2 regions of the Stenotrophomonas sp. LM091 genome follow, and region 1 is predicted to be linked to the other one. Evidence: predicted binding sites of a transcription regulator. Region 1 holds the regulator's gene; the other holds the start of a gene.

The links. Region 1 encodes HrcA, which represses chaperone genes, less so after heat shock. Its sites were predicted from a motif close to TTNGCACTCNNNNNNNNNGAGTGCNAA; they were not measured.
Region 2: the regulator HrcA is predicted to act here: its motif matches at 1,721-1,747, upstream of BIZ42_RS07655 (co-chaperone GroES).

What each region holds. Positions count from the first base shown of each region.
Region 1 covers NZ_CP017483.1:3,865,447-3,868,859, reverse strand. The annotation lists gene dnaK (molecular chaperone DnaK) at 1-816, opposite strand, end outside; gene grpE (nucleotide exchange factor GrpE) at 992-1,507, opposite strand; gene hrcA (heat-inducible transcriptional repressor HrcA) at 1,590-2,657, opposite strand; gene recN (DNA repair protein RecN) at 2,783-3,413, shown strand, end outside.
Region 2 covers NZ_CP017483.1:1,740,868-1,744,280, forward strand. The annotation lists gene groL (chaperonin GroEL) at 1-1,294, opposite strand, end outside; gene BIZ42_RS07655 (co-chaperone GroES) at 1,386-1,673, opposite strand; gene BIZ42_RS07660 (endonuclease) at 1,967-3,413, shown strand, end outside.

The DNA of each region.
Region 1 (3,413 bases):
CTTGGCGCGCTCGGCGGCGTCCTTCAGGCGCTGCAGGGCAAGCGGATCCTTGCGCAGGTCGATGCCCTGGTCCTTGTTGAACTCGTCCACGAGGTACTCGATGACGCGGTTGTCGAAATCTTCGCCGCCCAGGAAGGTGTCACCGTTGGTGGCCAGCACTTCGAACTGCTTCTCACCGTCCACGTTGGCGATCTCGATGATCGACACGTCGAAGGTGCCGCCGCCCAGATCGTACACAACGATCTTGCGGTCACGGCCGTCACCCTTGTCCAGGCCATAGGCCAGGGCAGCAGCGGTCGGCTCGTTGATGATGCGCTTGACTTCCAGACCGGCGATGCGGCCTGCGTCCTTGGTGGCCTGGCGCTGGCTGTCGTTGAAGTAGGCCGGCACGGTGATCACGGCCTCGGTGACGGTCTCACCCAGGAACGCTTCGGCGGTCTTCTTCATCTTCTCCAGCACGTGGGCGGAGATTTCCTGCGGGGCCATCTTCTTGCCGTCGCTGGTCTGCACCCAGGCGTCGCCGTTGTCATGGGCCAGGATGCCGTAGGGCACGTGCGCGATGTCCTTCTGGACTTCAGCGTCGGTGAACTTGCGGCCGATCAGGCGCTTGACAGCGTAGAAGGTGTTCTTGGGGTTGGTCACGGCCTGGCGCTTGGCCGAGGCGCCGACCAGGACTTCGCCGTCCTTGGTGTAGGCGACGATGGAAGGCGTGGTGCGATCGCCTTCCGCGTTTTCGATGACGCGGGCCTTGCCGCCGTCCATGATCGCCACACACGAGTTGGTGGTGCCGAGGTCGATACCAATGATCTTGCCCATGAGGGAGACTCCTGAAAGTTCTGGGTACATCCGGCAGTTGCCGGGTTATGAATGGGATGTGTGGGACGCTGGGGACACTTTCAAGCCGTCCATCAAACACAGTGTTCGATGGCGACCCAACGCGTTCAGCGTCCGGTCGAGCAGCCGGGCAACGCCCGGCTCACCGGCCTGCGGCTCAGTCGCGGGCCACCACGACCAGCGCCGGACGCAGCAGGCGGTCGTTGAGCAGGTAGCCCTTCTGGAACACCTGGACCACGCTGCCCGGCGCCGCGCCGGGCGCGTCGACCTGGCTGATGGCCTGGTGGTGGTCCGGGTTGAAGGTCTGCCCGGTCGGGTCGAGCAGGGTCAGGCCGTTGTCGGCGGCGACCTTGAGCAGCTGCTTGTAGGTCAGTTCGAGACCTTCGCGCAGCGGGCTCGGGTCACTGCCGGCGGCATTGAGGCCGGCATCGAGGCTGTCGAAGACCGGCAGCAGCTCGCCGAGCAGCTTTTCGTTGGCGAAGCGGCGCGCCTGTTCGACGTCGCGGGCCACGCGCTTGCGCTGGTTGTCCAGGTCGGCGCGCTCGCGCAGCGACTCCGAGCGCAGCAGCGCCAGCTCGTTGTGCAGGCTGTCCAGCTGCTGCTGCAGGGACGGCTCCGCGGCCGGCTCGCCGGCGGGATTCTGGGATGCGATATCTGACTGATCTTGGTTCATTTCCGGATCCTTGGCGGTGACTCTCCGCCTCCACCCACCCCTATGTGGGCGCGGCTACGGGATTCAAGAGTCCAAGGCCGCTTTATGCGCGATCGCGGGACAATCCGCCGCCACCGGGCGAGCCCAGCGCAGCGCCCAGCACTTGGGCGGTGGCTTCCACCAGCGGAATCATCCGGTCGTAGGCCATCCGCTTGGGGCCGATCACCCCCAGCACGCCCAGCACCTGGCCATCGGCCGAATACGGGGCGGTGACCAGCGAGACGCTTTCCAGCGGCATCACCCCGGTCTCCTCGCCAATGAAGATGCGCACTCCCGGGGCCTGGATGGTGCGTTCGAGCAGCTGGAGGATCTCACGCTTGCTGGCGAACACGTCGAACAGCTCGCGCAGGCGCTCCAGGTCGGACAGGTCCTGCACGCCCATCAGCCGGGTCTGCCCGGCCAGCACCATGTCGTCGGCCGGCGGCACCATGGCCTGCTCGGCCAGCTCGATGCTGTGCGCCAGCAGCTGCTCCATCTCCGACTGCGCATCGCGAAGCTCCAGCAGCAGCCGGGCCCGGATCTCGGCCAGCGGCCGCCCGGCGCAGTTGGCGTTGAGGTAGTTGGCGACCTGCTCCAGCTCGCCCGGATCGAAGCTGCGGCGCGGCTCGATCACCCGGTTCTGTACTTCGTTGTCGGCAAACACCAGGATCGCCAGCACCCGGCGCGCGTCCAGCGCCACGAAATCGATGTGCCGGAACGCGAACTGTTCCCGGCGCGGGGCACTGACCACCCCGACGAAATGGCTCATCGCCGAGAGCAGCTCCGAGGCACTGCCGAGCAGGGCCTGGGTGCCGGTGCCGGTGGCCAGCTCGGTGCGCAGGCGGCTGAGCTCACCCTCCCCCGGCGGCTGCATCTTGACCAGGCTGTCCACGAACACCCGGTAACCGTGCGCGGTCGGCACGCGGCCGGCCGAGGTATGCGGCGAGCTGAGCAGGCCGAGGTCTTCCAGGTCGCCCAGGATGTTGCGGATGGTGGCCGGGCTGACATCCAGGCCGGCATGCCGGGCAAGGGTCTGCGAGCCGACCGGCTCGCCATCCTGGATGTGGCGCGCGATCAGCGTCCGCAGCAGATGGCGGGCACGCGGGGCGAGATGGGACGCGGAAGGGTGCATGGAATCAGCCTGTGAGACGCCCACTTAGATAATGGCTGCACGGGGCATTGGCAAGTCATTGGAGACGCCCCCTGCCCATGCTAGCTTGCGCGGCTTGGAGACGCCCCTCGTGTACAACGTAGACCATGCTTAGACATCTATCGATCAAGGATTTCGCGGTCGTCCGCGCCACCGAGCTGGAATTCGGCGCCGGCATGACCGTGGTCTCGGGTGAAACCGGCGCGGGCAAGTCGCTGATGGTGGACGCGCTGGGCTTCCTGTCCGGGCTGCGCGCCGACAGCGGCGTGGTCCGCCACGGCGCCGCCCGCGCCGAGCTCTCGGCCGAATTCGCGCCGCCGGCCGATGCGCCGGCCCGCCAGTGGCTGCGCGACAACGAGCTGGACGACGAAGAACAGTGCCAACTGCGACGGGTGATCCGCGCCGATGGCGGTTCGCGCGCCTTCATCAACGGCCGCCCGGTGACGCTGACCCAGCTGACCGAGCTGGCCGGCATGCTGGTGGAGATCCACGGCCAGCACGAACAGCAGGCCCTGCTCTCGCGCCCCTCGCAGCTCTCGCTGCTGGACGCCTTCGCCCGCAACGACGCCGAGCGCGCCCAGGTCCGCCAGACCGCGGCACGCTGGCAGGCGCTGGTGGACGAAGCCGAGGCGCTGTCGCGCCAGGGCGATGTCAGCGACCGGATCGGTTACCTGGAGCACCAGCTGAGCGAACTCAAGCGCGAAGACCTGGACCCGGCCTCGATCGCCACCCTGGGCA
Region 2 (3,413 bases), 2.1 Mb from region 1:
CACCCTTCAGGCCGCTCAGCGCGGTGACCGCACGGACCAGGGCAACGCCGCCGCCCGGGACCACGCCTTCTTCAACGGCTGCACGGGTCGCGTGCAGGGCGTCGTCGACGCGATCCTTCTTTTCCTTCATTTCGATTTCGGTCGAGGCACCGACCTTGATCACGGCAACGCCGCCGGCCAGCTTGGCTACGCGTTCCTGCAGCTTCTCGCGATCGTAATCCGACGAGGTGTCTTCGATCTGGGTCTTGATCTGGGTGACACGCGCTTCGATGCTGGCCTTCTCGCCGGCGCCATCGATGATCGTGGTGTTTTCCTTGGAGACCTGCACCTTCTTGGCGCGGCCCAGGTCCTTGATCGTCGCCTTTTCCAGCGACAGACCGATTTCCTCGGAGATCACGGTGCCGCCGGTCAGCACGGCCATGTCTTCCAGCATCGCCTTGCGACGGTCGCCGAAGCCCGGTGCCTTGACGGCCACGACCTTCACGATGCCACGGATGGTGTTGACCACCAGGGTGGCCAGCGCTTCGCCTTCGATGTCTTCGGCGATGATCAGCAGCGGCTTGCCGGCCTTGGCGACGCCTTCCAGCACGGGCAGCAGGTCGCGCACGTTGGAGATCTTCTTGTCGTGCAGCAGCACGTACGGATCGTCCAGGTCAGCGGTCTGCGACTGCTGGTTGTTGATGAAGTACGGGGACAGGTAGCCACGGTCGAACTGCATGCCTTCGACGACGTCCAGCTCGTTGTCCAGGCCCGAGCCTTCTTCAACGGTGATGACGCCTTCCTTGGTCACGCGGCGCATCGCTTCGGCGATGATGTTGCCGATCGACTCGTCCGAGTTGGCCGAGATCGTGCCGACCTGGGCAATGGCCTTGTCGTCAGCGGTCGGCTTGGAGATGTTCTTCAGCTCGGCGACGGCGGCGATCACGGCCTTGTCGATACCGCGCTTGAGGTCCATCGGGTTCATGCCGGCAGCGACGGCCTTGGCGCCTTCGCGGATCAGGGCCTGGGCCAGCACGGTGGCGGTGGTGGTGCCGTCGCCGGCGTCATCGTTGGTGCGCGACGCGACTTCCTTCACCATCTGCGCGCCCATGTTCTCGAACTTGTCAGCCAGTTCGATTTCCTTGGCGACGGAGACGCCGTCCTTGGTGATGGTCGGCGCGCCGAAGCTCTTCTCGAGCACGACGTTGCGGCCCTTCGGGCCCAGGGTGGCCTTGACGGCATTGGCGAGAACGTTGACGCCGCGAACCATGCGGGCGCGGGCGTCTTCACCGAAACGAATATCTTTGGCAGCCATTGCGATTACCTTTTTATGTAGAGCCGGGCCATGCCCGGCTGCTTGAACGGGAGGAAGTGCGGAAGCGCCGGCACGGGGCCGGCCGCATCACTCAGCCGACGATGGCGAGGATGTCGTCTTCGCGCAGAACCTTGAACTCGACGCCTTCGGACTTGTAGCTGCTGCCGGCGTACTGGCCGTAGATGACCTTGTCACCGACCTTCAGCGACGGCGCGCGCACGCTGCCGTTGTCCAGGGGCTTGCCCGGGCCGACGGCCACGACTTCACCCTTGGTCGACTTTTCCTTGGCGGAATCCGGAATCACGATGCCGCCGGACGAGATTTCGTCGGCTTCGATCGGCTTGACTACGACGCGGTCATGAAGCGGCTTGATGCTCATGTGAGACCCTTTTAAGTTGTTGATTGGTCTAGGAAAGTCTGGCGATGTTAGCACTCGCACAGGGCGACTGCCAGCCACGCTCACGAAAAAACCCGACGGTGCGGGACAGAGCAGAGATGGTGCTGGCCCCTGCCCTTTCAAGGGCAGCCGATCGGATTTTTTTGCCGGCCGGTGGTCGGACGTGAATGTTTGACGCAGTTCTCAGTGCGAAAGGTCGAATCCGACAGGGTGGCGGATGTGTCATCTGGATTGCGTAGATTCGAGCGGCACTGACCAATCACAAGGAGCCGTAGATGAGGTTGCTGACGCCGCTGTCCCTGGCCTGCCTGCTGGTACTGGCCACCAGCCCGGCCCGGGCCGATGTATTCATCAATGAACTGCATTACGACGACAGCACCCCGGCCGGGGATGTCGGCGAGGCGATCGAGGTGGTCGCCACCGCCGGTGAGGACCTGTCCGGCTACCGGCTCTACCTCTACAACGGCAGCAACCCCTCGGCCGCCGCGGTCTACGCCGACAACGCGGTCCCGGCCGGCACCGCCAGCTGCGGCAGCGCGCGGCTGGCCACGGTCAGCTACCCGACCAACGGCCTCCAGAACGGTCCCAACGATGGCATCGCCCTGGTCGATGCCAGCGGCAAGGTGGTCCAGTTCCTCAGCTACGAGGGCACCATCACCGCGGCCGGGGGACCCGCGGCGGGCCTGACCAGCCAGAACCTCCCGGTCAGCGAGACCAACAGCACTGCCCCGGGCACCTCTCTGCAGCTGACCGGCACCGGCAGCCAGTACGCGCATTTCACCTGGGCCGAAACGGCCGGGCAGACCTTCGGCGCCTGCAACCACGGCCAGACCTTCAGCGGCGGCGGTCCGACCGGCCCGAATACCGCGCCCTCGGTCACGGCGACCACCCCCGAACAGGGCGCCAGCACGTTCCCGGCCGCGGCCGACCTGAGCGTCATCTTCAGTGAGCCGGTCACCCTCTCCAGCGGCGCGTTCGCGCTGAGCTGCGGCCAGTCCGGCACGGTCGCGCTGAGCCATGCGACCACCGGTACCCGCTTCACGCTGGCCACCAACACCGCGCTGGTGGCGGGGGAAGCCTGCCGCTTCGATATCCGCGCCACCCGCGTGAAGGATGCCCAGGGCGCGCGCCCGGCCGCCGATACCCGCATCGCGTTCACCGTGGCCACCGCCACCACGCCCGACCCGGGCAATCCGGGCAACCCCGGCGAGTACTACGCGAAGGTGAACACCTCCAGCCCCAGCCAGCTGCGCTGCTCGCTGCACGAGACCATCAAGGGGCACACCGCGTATCCGTACAGCGGCTCGGGCACCAGCACCTGGACCATCCTGGAGATCGCCGACGAAGATCCCAACAACAGCGGCAACATCCTCGATGCCTACCGCAACCGCAGCTATACCAAGGTCAGCGGGCGGGCCGGCACCGGCAGTGGGCTGACCTACAACCGCGAGCACACCTGGCCCAACTCGCTGGGCTTTGCCAGCACCACCGGCGACAAGGGCCTGCCCTACGCGCCGTATACCGACACCCACATGCTGTACCTGACCGATGCGCAGTGGAATGCGGACCGCGGCAACAAGCCCTACGCCAAATGCGACAGCAACTGCGGTGAGCGTGCAACCGAATCCAACAACGGGTCCGGCGGCGGCAGCGGCGGCTACCCGGGCACCTCCAACTGGGTGCGCACGCCCGATGGCAATGGCGGCTCGTTCGAAGTGTGGG